Regions from separate parts of the Thermoanaerobacter sp. YS13 genome, predicted to be linked through region 2. Evidence: riboswitches for the same ligand, from Rfam matches in the RefSeq annotation. Region 2 holds a riboswitch; the other holds the start of a gene.
What was found. A riboswitch is a leader RNA that binds a small molecule or an ion and turns the genes downstream of it on or off. The one in region 2 is predicted to bind thiamine pyrophosphate.
Positions count from the first base shown of each region.

Region 1: another riboswitch for thiamine pyrophosphate. It lies ahead of thiT (energy-coupled thiamine transporter ThiT); the one in region 2 lies ahead of thiD (bifunctional hydroxymethylpyrimidine kinase/phosphomethylpyrimidine kinase).

Region 1 is NZ_JOOI01000002.1:696,646-704,190, reverse strand. It holds gene THYS13_RS11205 (phosphatase PAP2 family protein) at 1-358, opposite strand, end outside; gene thiT (energy-coupled thiamine transporter ThiT) at 773-1,411, opposite strand; TPP riboswitch at 1,474-1,576, opposite strand; gene THYS13_RS11195 (ABC transporter ATP-binding protein) at 1,699-3,582, opposite strand; gene THYS13_RS11190 (ABC transporter ATP-binding protein) at 3,579-5,804, opposite strand; gene THYS13_RS11185 (MarR family winged helix-turn-helix transcriptional regulator) at 5,932-6,372, opposite strand; gene THYS13_RS11175 (RNA polymerase sigma factor) at 7,098-7,499, opposite strand.
Region 2 is NZ_JOOI01000003.1:271,046-278,590, forward strand. It holds gene THYS13_RS13515 (NAD(P)/FAD-dependent oxidoreductase) at 1-575, shown strand, start outside; gene THYS13_RS13520 (hypothetical protein) at 575-1,303, shown strand; TPP riboswitch at 1,370-1,472, shown strand; gene thiD (bifunctional hydroxymethylpyrimidine kinase/phosphomethylpyrimidine kinase) at 1,531-2,325, shown strand; gene thiE (thiamine phosphate synthase) at 2,329-2,970, shown strand; gene thiM (hydroxyethylthiazole kinase) at 2,967-3,758, shown strand; gene thiW (energy coupling factor transporter S component ThiW) at 3,755-4,240, shown strand; gene THYS13_RS13545 (hypothetical protein) at 4,282-4,665, shown strand; gene THYS13_RS13550 (hypothetical protein) at 4,840-5,064, opposite strand; gene THYS13_RS13555 (branched-chain amino acid ABC transporter permease) at 5,075-5,959, opposite strand; partial or broken gene THYS13_RS13560 (ABC transporter substrate-binding protein) at 6,028-7,074, opposite strand; tRNA gene THYS13_RS13565 (tRNA-Leu) at 7,216-7,300, shown strand; gene tig (trigger factor) at 7,472-7,545, shown strand, end outside.

The DNA of each region.
Region 1 (7,545 bases), on a different contig from region 2:
TAGCAAGTGAAAAACTGGCAGTAGCATGACCTGAAGGAAAAGAATAATCTTTTAAAAGATGTTTAAAAGTATTCGTATTAGCTAATACCATATAAGGCCTTGGTCTTGTATATTTTCTTTTTAAGAGCTGAACAAACAAATGGCTGCTTGCAAGCGCAGTTAAAGCTTCTAAAGCCGAGGCTTTTACATCGTTTTTCCCAAAAAAGATTAAAAATAAACAAGAAAATATTGTAAAAAAAGGACCGCCTATATGAGTTATTTTGGGCATTATTTTGTCCAATATATTACATTTTATCCTTTCGTTTATATAGAAAAAAATGTTTTTGTCTTTGTCAAGAAGCACTCTTTTTATTTGCATCTGCAAAATTTCCCTCCCTACAATTTCTCACGAATGCTTTTTATTGAAATATTTAAGTACAAATTCACAACACTTTATTAACAGAATTTTTGTAAACAAATTCTCCTATTTTTTCCCTTGACTTAAATTTATCAAGGTCTTCAAACAACAATTCTCTTGATTTTAAATTTTATATTCTTTATATATACATTATCGTACTTTTCAAAAGCTTTTTCAACAGCCTTTGCTACTCTTTTATGGCATGTTCCTATTTATCCACGGGCTTTCACATAACCTTTGATTAAATTATCTTATGATAACATTAAAAAAACATTATAAGGAAGTTAATTTTATGTTAAATTTTTTCTTACAAAATTATTATATCATTAATTTTAGCTATCCATTGTAAAAAAATAAAAAAGGGGAAATACCCCTTTAAGCAATTGCTTTCTTTTTAATTTCCTCGATAGCATTTCTAACTTGTGGAATTAGTGAAACTGCAAAACATATTGCCACTTCTACACCTACTATGCTTCCGTTAACTAGAAGTGAATAAACTATGGGACTCATTCCTTTTGGCGCATAACTTGCAAAAAAGAATACTCCGGATAAAAAGTGAGAAAAAAATCGTCCAAATCCACCAACTAAAATTCCCAAACTCAGGTTTTTTCTAAAAAAGCCAGCAAGTCCTAAAGCACCAAAGGCCAACGGATAGTCGAGAAGTACTTGCACCCATTGGACTATAAATGGATCTTGAATAAGTTGTAAAAGTCCATACGCCATTCCTACAATCACACCAGGACCTGATCCATAATAATAAGCAAAGATAAAAAGCGGCAACATGCTGGCAGGTGTAATAGAACCACCTTGAGGCCAGTGGTAAAATCTTATATAAGACAGCACGAAAGAAATAGCGATTGAAAGTGCTCCATAGACAAGCATTTTTGTGTCAAATTTGACACTTCTTTGCATCAGATATAAAAGGAAAGCTGCCAATAAAATTGCCAATATAACCGATAATGTCACTGGCTTTATTTTGGCAAAATCAGAAAAAATACTTAAAAGGTAGGACATAAACAAAAACACCTCCATTTTTCAAGGAGGCTATGTTCGCTGAAAAAAATACCGCGAAATGCGGTATTTTTGAGCCGCATTCCCTACGGAGGCATTACCCTCATCAGGTTCCAAGGGTTTGGCATCAATGCCATCTCAGCCGTTAAGGCTCCCCCAGCGGACATAACCACCTATTTTGTTTTCACCTTTAATTTATCATTTTTTGTAATCTGTGTCAAGAATAATTACCAAATGCGGATGGCCAAGCTTTGTAGGTTGCTTATGTTTTGCACACACATCAAATGGTATTAACTTGCCATCTCTTCCTCTTTTTCAAACTGGCTGTTATAGAGGCTTGCATAAAAACCGCCTTTAGCAAGAAGTTCTTCATGGGTACCTTGTTCTACAATATCTCCATGGTTCATGACAAGTATCAAGTCAGCATCCCGTATTGTAGAAAGCCTATGAGCGATTATAAAGCTTGTGCGCCCTTTCATGAGATAATCCATCGCTTTTTGTATTTGTATTTCTGTAAGGGTATCTACAGAGCTTGTAGCCTCATCGAGTATGAGAATTTTTGGATCTTTCAAAATAGCTCTTGCTATAGTTAGTAACTGTTTTTGCCCTTGAGAAATATTTGTGGTCTCTTCATTTAATACCATGTTATAGCCCCCTGGCAATGTCCTTACAAAACTGTCAACATGAGCTGCCTTAGCAGCTTTTATAACTTCCTCATCAGTAGCATCAAGACGACCATATCTTATATTGTCCATAATAGTACCATTGTAAAGCCATGTATCCTGAAGCACCATGCCAAAAAGTGAACGCAAATCCTCCCTCGTAAAATCTCTTATATCATGGCCGTCAATCAAAATAGCCCCTTCATTCACATCGTAAAAGCGCATTAAAAGTTTCACTATAGTAGTCTTTCCTGCTCCAGTAGGACCGACAATTGCAACTTTTTGTCCTGCCTTAATAGAAGCTGAAAAGTTATTTATCACCATTTTATCAGGTCTATATCCAAAACGAACATTTCTAAACTCCACATTGCCTTTTATATCTTCAACTTTTACAGGCTGTGGATTGTCTGAAACTTCCTCTTCTTCCTCCAAAAACTCAAATACTCTTTCTGCACAGGCAGCAGTTTGTTGCAGTATATTGGAAATATTAGCAATCTGGGCAATAGGCTGTGTAAAAGATCGGATGTACTGTATAAATGCCTGAATATCCCCTACTTCTATTGCATTTTTTATGACCAACCAACTGCCCAAAACTGTAACCGCCACATAACCCAAGTTTCCTATTACATTCATAAGTGGCATCATAATGCCTGTTAAAAACTGGGACTTCCAGGCTGTTCCGTACAAAGTGTTATTTAATACGTCAAACTTTTCAATGCTCTTTTTCTCTCCATTAAAAGCCTTTACTATATTATGGCCTCCATATACTTCCTCCACATGGCCATTTACATGTCCTAAATAATCCTGCTGCTCTCTAAAATACCTTTGTGAATGCTTAATGATAAAGGCAATTACCAAAGAAGACAAAGGAATTATCAAAAGCGCTACTAAAGTCATAAGCCAGTTTATGGTAAACATCATAACCAAAACGCCAACTACTGTCGTCACAGAAGTAATTATCTGAGTCAAGCTTTGATTGAGAGTCTGAGTAATTGTATCCACGTCATTTGTAATACGAGACAATATTTCCCCTTGATTTGTGCTTTCAAAATATTTCAAAGGCAGGCGATTAATTTTTTCAGAAATTTCTTTTCTAAATCTATAGGTAACTTTCATCGCAACCCCAGACATTATCCATCCTTGTAAGTATCCAAATAAAGCACTTAAACCATATAAGCCTATGAGTATTAGAATTATCTTTCCTACATATTCAAAGTCTATGCCACTGCTTTGCCCTGTTATTTTATTCATTACACCTTCAAAAATTTTGGTTATGGCTTTACTGAGTATTTTAGGACCCGCAATGGAGAAGGAAGCACTGAGCGCTGCTAATATAAATACACTTATTATAGAAAATTTATAAGCTGATAAATATTTTATCAACTTTTTCATTGTGCCTTTAAAATCTCGCGCTTTTTCTCCACCGCGAACCATGCCATGGGGGCCGCCTCCCATCCCTGGCCCGCGAAGTCTGGGCATCTGTTTGGGGTCTATTCTTCTATTTTCATTCATGCCAATTCCTCCTCCGACAGCTGTGATAAAGCTATTTCTCTGTAAGTTTGACAGTTTGCAAGTAGGTCTTTGTGTTTTCCTATGCCTACAATTTTACCTTCTTCAAGCACTATTATTTGGTCTGCATGTAAAAGTGTTGACACCCTTTGCGATACAATTATAACAGTGCTTGATTTTAACCTTTCTCTTAAGGCTTTCCTTAAAGCTGACTCTGTTTTAAAGTCAAGAGCTGAAAAACTTTCATCAAAAATATATATTTCAGGCTTTTTAACAAGAGCACGGGCAATAGAAAGCCTCTGCTTTTGTCCTCCTGATACATTGGTTCCTCCTTGTGCAATCTCTGAATTAAACTTTTTGGTCTTTTCATTTATAAATTCCATTGCTTGTGCAATTTCTGCTGCTTCTTTTATTTCCTCATCTGTAGCCTGCTCATTTCCGTATTTCAAATTTGATTTAATTGTACCACTGAAAAGCCAACTTTTTTGAGGTACATATCCTATTCTTCTACGTAAATCTTCCTGCCTTACTTCTCTTACATCTACACCATCAACCAAAACCTGTCCTTCTGTCACATCGTAAAATCTCAAGATCAAATTCACTAAGGTACTCTTTCCAGAACCTGTTCTTCCTATTATGCCTACTGTCTGTCCCGGTAAAATCTTGAAGTTTATATCCTTTAAAGCATACTCTTCCGCACCCGGATATCTAAAAGATACATTCCTAAATTCTACAGTTCCAGACATATTTTCACTAAATTGTTTTGGATTTTCGGGGTTTTTTATAGAAGGTTCTGTATCCAAAACTTCAGCAATACGCCCTGCCGACACCGATGCTCTTGGTATCATTATAAACAGCATTGAGAGCATTAAAAATGCAAAGATAATCTGTATAGCGTATTGCATAAATGCCATCATGTCTCCAACTTGCATGCTGGAATTTTGGATTTGGTGAGCTCCTACCCATACTATCAAAAGAGTAATACCATTCATCACAAGCATCATAGATGGAAACATAAATGCCATGGCTCGATTTACAAAAAGCCCTACTTTTGTAATATCTTGATTAGCTTTGTCGAAGCGCTCTTCTTCAAATTTTTGATTATTAAAAGCTCTTACCACCATTATTCCTGACAAATTTTCACGAGTAACTAAGTTTAATCTATCAATCAATTTTTGCATTAACATAAACTTGGGCATCGCAATAGAGTACAATATTGATATTATGCCTAAAAGTACTATTACTGCTAAAGCTATAATCCAAGACATTGAAACACTTTTACTAAGTGCTCTAAATACTCCACCTATACCCATTATAGGAGCGTAGAAAACCATTCTTATCATAATTACAAGAAGCATCTGTATTTGTGTAATGTCGTTTGTAGTTCTTGTTATCAAAGAAGCCGTAGAAAATTTATCAAATTCAGCATTAGAGAAACTCTCTACTCTTGCAAATAAATCTCTTCTTAAATCTCTCGCTACTCCGGCTGCTATTCTTGAACCAAAAAATGCTACCAAAATAGTACTTAAGGCACTAAGTCCTGTTATTAAAAGCATTATAAAACCTGTATAAAGAATGTACCTAGTTTGAATCCTGTCAGTATTAATTCCAATTGCCTTATACTCATTTTTTACAGCCATTGTAGCAGCCTGTATAATCATGTTATCTCCTAAAGAAGCAAATTTTTTATTCATTTCATCTCTTATTTGAAGAAGCTGCTCTTCTGGCATTTGAGACATCATAGCAAAGAGGTCTACATTTGCCGGTATCTTCTTTCCATTAAATTCTATGCTTCCGTTTTTTGCATTGGCTTTAGCCTTTTCTACACCTGTAACAGCTAAAAAGGCTTTTCCCATAGGTAAATTTATTCTATCAATTTCTGATTTATCTACGTTTTTAAGAACATATACAGGCTCTTTTGAAAGAACAGGATATTTCCTTACATATTTATCATAATCTGGATTGGATTTGTCTACTAATGTATAACCCTTTAAAATCTCTTCCTTTTCTTCAGGTGTAACAAATAGCAAAAGTTTATCCATTTGACTTTTTCTTATAGCCTCAGGCACTGCATTTGTTATACCACCTTGTTGTATTCCATTATTAACTATTTTTGACATATAGTCAGGCAATGACAAATCACTCATTGCTTGAACAAATATGAAAAACACTGCTAAAAAAAGCAACAGAATATAGGGTTTTAAATATTTCGCCAGTTTTACCATACTAACACCTTCTCCTCCTAAAAATTTGCCTCGATTTCTTTTGTGAGAATTACTTCTTTTTAAATTTTTATTTTTTGGCTCTATCTATTTAATTTAATTTTATTTATTTTTACTTAGATTCTCAGTGTCAATTATCTTGTTTTTCCAATATTTTTTTCAGCGCTTCTAATCCTTCAATTATTTTATTAAGGTCTTGTGGGCTTGCTTTATTTATTAATTTTTCAAATTTCCTTTCTGCTTCTTTGAAGTGCTTTTGAAAAATGTCCTTAAACTTAGGAGTCACACTAACATAAACTACTCTTCTATCTTCAGTGCTTCTCGTTCTTTCCACCAAACCTTGTTTTTCCAACCTGTCAATAATGCCAGAAACAGTGCTATTAGAAAGCCCTAATTTTTGACTTAAGTCGCTCACCTTCATTTCACCGTAATGAGCTAAAATGCCCATAAGCATTCCTTGAGGACCTGTAATGTCAAAATTTTTACATTCGTATTTCATAGAATGCTTTATAATATCCATTATTTGTTTTAAAAGCTTAAGTATTTTCAATCCGTTGTTTATTTCTTCCATTTTCACCACCACATTTTAAATTATTTCGTATACAAATATTTTGTATTCAAATATTTCTGATACAAAATATATTGTACTCTTCTCATAATAGTATGTCAAGATTTCTTAAAGCTTTTCAAAAAATAAAAAATAAAAAAACCGCTCAAATTTTTATAGCGGCTTAAATCTCTAATTAACCTCTATATATGAATTAACAGCCTTTTTCCCTTTTCTCTTACCTGAGTTTATATATATCAAAAACTATTTCTCTAAAATTCTCAGCTTCCATAGAGACTTCAAGCATGTAGTTTATATAAAAAATTCTGATCATTGATTATAATTTCTTCCCTTTCAATGCTTCCCATACAACGGTAGCATTCGCTATATTCAAAACAACAAGGTCAACATCTCTTTTAGACAAACCTTCCAATTCGTTCCATAAAGTATAAACAAACTTTTCATCATATTATTTAATGTATACTGCAATATCAATATCTGATTCCTTTGTTTTTTCCCTTTAACAACAGAGCCAAATAAAAAAGCTATCACTATATTGTCCTTACCTTTTAAAAACTCTTTTAAAATTTTTAAACAATCCACACTATTATTAAAAGCCAAAATCTTAAAAAAATATTTCACAGTTTAAAATTTATTTTTATTTTATCTCAAATTTTTTAATCGCCTTTATTATAATCTGCTTTGCTTTTAAAATAATCTCAAAGAAGCATTTATCTTCAAACATATTTTCAGACTTCCTCTATAAATTTTTTCAATTTTTGAAGAGCCCTTTTCCTTATTTTGCTTATACAGGATTGTGTTTTATTAATGGCGGTTGCAATTTCTTTTTGTGGTATGCCTTCTATAATATTTAACATTATTATTTTAAATTCCTCTGGTTCAAGCAATTCCTCATATTTTGAAATCATACATTTGTCTATTACTTCATCTTCAAGTGATATATCAGTATAGGTTATGCTATTAATTACTTTTTCTTGACATCCATTATCCACATCACTTCTTGGTATGTCTAATATTAGAAGTTCTCTATATTTTACTTCTTTATATTTCTTTATAAGCTTTGCAGATTCGGACTTGACATATTTGTCTATGTAACTAATAAAAGCAAATTCTATATCTTCTTCCTTCATATCCTTTACCTCCCTACATATTCCTTTTCTTTCATTATACCTTTTT
Region 2 (7,545 bases):
TTGTTATCGCGATAGGTGTTGTGCCAAACGTTGATGTTGTAAGAAACACATCAATTTCTATAAACCGTGGTATTTTAGTAGATAACACTATGAAAACAAGTGTTGAAGATGTATATGCAGCAGGAGATGTAGCCGAAGGTTATGATATGCTTGTTGAGTCAAATAGGGTTGTGCCAATATGGCCAAATGCATACATGCAAGGGGAAATTGCAGGGTTCAACATGATTGGGATAAATAAAAATTTTAAAGGGATTTTTCCTATGAACTCAATAGGTTATAAAAATACAAATATGATAACAGCTGGTATAACAAATCCACAGCAGGAGGAATTTGAGATTATCTCTAAAATTGATCATAACAGAAGGTCTTATAAAAAATTTGTGGTAAAAGAAAATAGGTTAGTAGGATTTATATTAATTAATGATATTGATAGGGCTGGATTATTTACTGGGTTTATAAAAAACGAAACGGATATAACTCCATTTAAGAAGTATATTTTAAATGATGATTTTGGATTCATATATTTGCCAAAAGAATTAAGAAGAGCAAAAATGCTTGACTTGGAGGTGGTATGATGAAAACCATAAATGCGTCAGGAATTTATTATAGAGACCTTAATGAAATAATTAAAGAGTTGGTTCGTTCTGGCGAAGATATAATTAATTTGAAAAATGTTAATGGTCAACGATATATAGGAGATAATCTATCTGGGGCCACCAAAATAAATATCGAAGGTACACCTGGGAATGACATGGCAGCTTTTATGGACGGGCTTACAATAGAAGTTTTTGGTAATGGACAGGATGCAATAGGAAATACAATGAACGATGGGAATATTATTATACATGGACATGCAGGTGATGTCGTTGGTTACGGGATGAGGGGTGGATCTATCTATATAAAAGATAGTGTTGGTTATAGAGTTGGCATACACATGAAAGAATACAAAGATAAAGTTCCTGTAATAGTTATTGGAGGAAGTGCGGGAGACTTCTTTGGTGAATATATGGCAGGTGGATGCATGATTGTACTGAACTTAAAAAATGATGAAAATATAGTTGGAGAATATTGTGGCACAGGGATGCATGGAGGAGTTATATATTTGAGAGGAGATGTAGAAGACTATCAACTTGGGAAAGAAGTTATTAAGGAAAAGATAGATGACAAAGATTACGCGTTTATCCAAAAGTATGTTGAAAATTTTTGTAAATATTTTGATTATGATTTTCAAAAGATTATGAATCATTCTTTTGTCAAGTTGCATCCGATAGGCAAAAGACCCTATGGAAATATGTATGCATAAAATTATTTTAATTCTTTTGGATTTGTGGTATAATGAGTTTAGACAAATTTATTTAAAATTGAATATGACAAGTGCTAGGGGAGCCATAAATGGCTGAGAGGGGATTTGTTCCCGACCCTTTGAACCTGAACAGGGTAATGCCTGCGCAGGGAAGCACGTTTTACGAAGTTTGTAAAAAGTGCTCACCTGAACAGGTGGGCATAATTTATTATTTTGGAGGTGGTCATATGAAGTTAGTCCTTACTATTGCCGGTTCTGACTCTGGGGGAGGAGCAGGTATACAGGCAGATTTAAAGACTTTTTCAGCACATGGAGTATACGGCATGAGTGTCATTACTTCAATAACAGCGCAAAATACCATGGGGGTTTTAGGGATTGAGGATGTAAGTCCTGCTATGGTGTATTTGCAGATGAAGGCAATTTTTGAGGATTTGTATCCCGATGCAGTGAAGATAGGCATGGTATCTAATGAAGACATTATTAAGATGATTGCAAAAGGATTAAAAGATTACAATGTAAAAAATGTTGTGCTGGACCCTGTCATGATTTCAAAGAGTGGAAGCTATTTATTGAAGCCGGAAGCAGTAGAGGCTTTGAAAAAGGAATTGATTTCTTTAAGCCTTGTAGTTACGCCAAATCTTATGGAGGCAGGAGAATTAATTGGAAAAGAAATTAAAAATATATCGGATATGAAGGAAGCGGCTAAGAAAATTTTAGATTATGGAGCAAAGACAGTAATTGTAAAAGGTGGACATCTTACAGGGGATGCTTTGGACGTATTTTATGATGGAAAAGAGTTTTATGAAATTACATCGGAGAGAATCGATACTAAAAACACTCATGGTACAGGCTGTACATTTTCCTCAGCTATAGCTGCCAATATCGCTTTAGGTTATGATTTAGTTGAATCAATAAAAAGAGCGAAAGCATACATTACAGGGGCTATAAAATATTCATTATCCATAGGGCATGGAGTAGGTCCCACTAACCATTTTTGGAATATAGAAATAAGGAAGGTGTGAGATATGGACTTAACCCTTTACGCTATTACGGATAGGTCTTACATAAGGGATTTGGATATTGCTGAGGCAGTAGAATTAGCAATAAAAGGGGGTGCAACAGTAATTCAACTGAGAGAAAAAGATATATCAAGTAGGGAATTTTATGAAATTGCTCTCAAAGTTAAAGAAGTGACAAAAAGAAATAAAATTCCTCTCATTATTAACGACAGAGTGGATATAGCTTTGGCAGCAGATGCAGATGGAGTTCACGTTGGACAGGAGGATTTGCCGGCAGATGTTGTAAGGAGAATGATAGGTCCTCATAAAATAGTAGGAGTATCAGCGAGAACAGTGGAGGAAGCTTTAAAAGCACAAAGGGATGGAGCGGATTATTTAGGGGTAGGTGCGGTGTTTAAGACTCCAACAAAGCCGGAAGCGGAAGCCATTGGAATAGAAGGGCTGAAAAAGATAAAAGAGGCTGTTGCTATTCCAGTCGTTGCAATAGGAGGTATAACGAGGGATAATGCTTATGAAGTCATGTTAAAGTCAAGAGTAGACGGGATATCTTCAGTTTCAGCTGTATTTTATGGGGATATAGAAAACAATACAAGAAAACTTTTGGAGGTTATAGCAAAAGCGATAAACGATAGGAGGAATTTGAAATGAAAAAGGAATTATTGAAAATTTTAAGAGAGAAAAAGCCTTTAGTTCACCATATTACAAATATAGTTACTGTCAATGATTGTGCTAATATAACACTGGCTATAGGAGCATTGCCAGTCATGGCACATGCCTTGGAAGAAGTAGAAGAAATGGTAAGTGCAGCAGATGCTTTAGTTTTAAATATAGGCACTCTTACAAATGAACAAGTAGAAGCGATGATAAAAGCAGGGAAGGCTGCAAATAGACTTAAAGTACCAGTTATATTAGACCCTGTTGGAGCGGGAGCTACAAAGCTTAGGACACAAAGCTCAAAAAAGATATTAGAAGAGGTAAAAATTTCTGTGATAAAAGGGAATAGTGCTGAGATTTCAATACTTGCAGGCAAAGGTGGGAAGATACGCGGTGTAGAGTCTCAAAGCGGAGCAGATGATATTTCTGAAGCTGCAAAAGATTTAGCAAACGCGTACAATGTTGTAGTAGCAGTGTCAGGTGTTACTGACATAATTACTGATGGGAAAAAAATTGCGTATGTAAAAAATGGACATCCTATGATGGGTACTATCACCGGCACCGGTTGTATGCTTACCTCTGTAGTAGCAAGCTTCTGCGGAGTATGTGAAGATTATTTTGAAGCTACAGTAGAAGCTTTTGTAGCTTTTGGAATAGCAGGGGAAAGAGCTGCTCAAAGCAGTAATGTCAAAGGGCCCGGCAGTTTTAAAGTGACATTTTTTGATGAGATATATAATCTTACGCCGGAGATAATAGAAAAAGATAAGAAGGTGGAAGTATGAATAAAATACATCGTATGGTTTTTGTGGCACTTATTATTGCTATAGGCACATTTACCTCTCAATATGTATGGTTTAGTGTAGGTGTTGCCAAAGTTACACCTGTTCAACATGCTATTAATGTTATTTCAGCAGTTTTTTTGGGTCCTTGGGGAGCGTTAGAAGTAGCTTTTATTATAGGACTATTGAGGAACATCCTTGGTGTTGGATCGCTTTTGGCATTTCCAGGAGGAATGGTTGGTGCATTCATTGCTGGATATCTTTATAAATTTACACGTAAGTTTTATTTTGCCTCTATAGGAGAAGTTATAGGTACAGGCATTATAGGGGCTTTGCTTTCTTATCCTATAGCTAAGTATATACTTGGAAGTTCCGGCGCGGCTTTTATGTTTGTCATTCCATTTTCGCTTTCCAGTACAATAGGTTCGGCTATAGGATATGTAGTAGTATTAGTTTTAGCAAAATATAAGAAATTTATCTCATAAATTTACATTAAGAAAGCAGGTATGAATTATGAAAATCTTTTATGGATGTATACTCTGCTGCGATATCTACAATGGCAGTTATTAAAACAAGGCTCAGTAAAAAAGAGATATTAGTAATTTATTCGCTGATAGGTATTATAGCAGCATATTTATTTCCAATTGATAAATATCAAAACTTTTTATATGCTATCGGTAGTGTATTTATTCCAGTATACACAGTAGTTTTTGTAGGCTTCTTTATATTAAAATATGAAGAAAGTGGGTACCTTAATATTCCTGCAGCTGTGTCATCTATCATTGGAATTATTACGTATAATTACATGGTATATAATGGTACTTCATTATTGAAATGGTATTTAACTCCTACTATAACAACAATATTTTTGACTGCTTTGATTTATACTGTAACACAAAGTTTTTTTTAAGAGAAAAGAGAAAATTTTGTGATTGATGAAATTTTAAAACTTTTAAGCATGTATAGAATTAATAAACAATATATTGAATAAATATAATAAATCCGATGAGGAATACCTAATTGAAATTATTAAAAAATATATAAATATATGAAAATGAAGACAAAAATATATCAATTAATATTTTTAATTTAAATCTATATGATCTCCAGTATCTAAGTAAATTACCCATTCACATACTACTAAATTTAAACTTACTGCAAGAATGATATTAATTGCAATAATAATTAAGTTCAGCATCACAAAAGGACTGATGACTCCTGCTAAATACAAAACCTGAACTCCTACCATAAGCATTATTAAAAACAATGTTGTTGTGAGATTTTCCTTTGTAAACCAATTTTTTAGCATTCCCTTTCACCTACACTTTCTCCCGAATGTTTTTCCCAAATAAGCCAGAAGGTTTAACTAATAAGATAATGATTAAAATTACAAAAGCTACGGGGTCCCTATATAAAGAACTACCATATCCACTTACTAAAGACTCGGTAATTCCTAAAATAAGTCCGCCGGTCATTGCACCAGGTATAATTCCTATACCTCCTAAAACTGCTGAAATAAAAGCTTTTAAACCAAACATAATTCCCATTAAAGGAAATACTTCATTGTAATATATCCCTACCAGCACTCCTGCTGCTGCAGCTAAAGCTGAGCCAATAGCAAAGGTGATGGATATTGTTGTATCTACATTTATTCCCATTAAACGAGCAGCTTGCATATCATAAGAAACTGCTCGCATTGCTTTTCCGATTTTTGTATTATGAACTATATACTGGAGTAAAATCATTAAGATAATCGTGACAATAATAATTAAAATTTCTCTATTTGAAATGGTGACTTTTCCATCAAGTAATGAATACGAAACCTGTTTAAAAACCTTTGGAAATGCACGAGGTTGCGGACCTAAAAAAAACATTGTAGTATATTCTAAAAGAAGAGAAACACCTATTGCAGTAATTAAAATTACAATTTTAGGCGAATTTCTTAAAGGACGATATGCTAATCTTTCAATAATAATACCTAAAATAGCACATACAATCATGGAAAAAATTAACGCTGGAATAAAAGACATTTTTAAAATCAAAGTGGCATATAATCCTGCAAAAGCTCCAAGCATATAAACATCACCATGGGCAAAATTAATGAGTTTTATAATACCATAGACCATAGTGTATCCTAAAGCAATTAAAGCGTAAATACTTCCTATTGATATTCCATTTATTAACTGTTGTATAAATTCAGTCATTTCATCCACCCCTACCTTAGTTAAATTTATTTCTTTTTAGGGGAGGAACATTCCTCCCCTTTAATCTTTTAAGGATTTACATAAGCCTTATAGGTTTGTTTACCATTTTTGTATTCCAAAATCACTAAGCCTTTAACAGCATTATGATTTTTGTCTAAAGAAATCTTTGCAGTAACTCCTTGTACATCCTTGGTGGTCTTTAAAGCGTCTTTGATCTTTTCTGGTGTAGCTTCACCGGCTCGTTTAATGGCATCAGCTAAAACAAGTACTGTATCGTAGCCTACTGCCGCCATTGCGTCTGGTTCACTGCCGTATTTTTCCTTATACTTTTTAACAAAATCCTGAACTTTGGGATCAGGCATTAAAGACGAATAGTGATTAGTAATAAAAGTGTTGTTAAGAGCATTAGCACCAGCAATTTCAACGAGCTTTGGCGAATCCCAACCATCACCACCGCCCATAGGAACATTAATACCAAGCTCCCGTGCTTGCTTTACAATTTGGCCCACTTGCTCGTAATAACCAGGCACATAAATAAATTCAGGATTTAAACTTTTAATCTTGGTTAATACTGAGCGGAAATCCTGATCTTGGGTAGTGTAGTTTTCATCAGCTAAAATTTCGCCACCACCGGCTTTAAAAGCTTCTACAAAAAACTTAGCCAGACCTACCGAATAAGCAGCTGTATTATCTTTTAAGACAGCAACCTTTTTAAGCTTCAATTCATTCAAAACGAACTTTGCCATTGCTGTTCCTTGGAAAGGATCTATGAAGCAAGTACGAAAAATATACTCTCTTACCTTGCCTGTTTTAGGATCTACTGTAACATCAGGGTTAGTTGCTGATGGTGAAATCACAGGAACTTTATTAGTTTCGGCAATATTAACATAAGAGAGGGTGTTGCCAGAAGTCATTGAACCAATAATAGCAACTACTTTATCTTGGGTAATTAAGCGGGTCGCAACTGAAGCAGCTTCTGTATTATCGGATTTATTGTCATATTTGACTATTTCAATCTTTTTACCAAGAACTCCACCAGCGTTGTTAATTTCATCTACTGCTAACATAATTCCGTTTAAGCCTGATTGACCCAAAGTAGCAACATTTCCCGACAGCAATATGAGAGTAGTTTTATAATGATTAACAAGCTTAGAGGCGTCCTTGACATATTAAAAAAACTTTGATAAAATGGTCTTGCGTAAACTCTTAATCGTGGGGCTGGGATTCGAGTCCCTAATGGCGCACCGTTTTAATATGCGGGCATGGCGGAACTGGCAGACGCGCCAGACTTAGGATCTGGTGGGGTTACCCGTGGGGGTTCAAGTCCCTTTGCCCGCACCAATGAAAATTTCAAATAGGGGAATATATACTTGACAGAAAAATAATGCAGCAAGCATTATTTTTTTTGCATAAAATTATGACAGCTTAAGTTTGATTCACCGTTTTTTTATGTTATAATATTATAAGTTTAGAAGAGTTATACGAAAGAAAGAGAATAGGAGGATATACTTAATGGGTGCGAGTCTTAAAAAATTAGAGAAAAGTGTTGCGACGATTGAACTTACAATACCAAGTGAAAAGTTTGA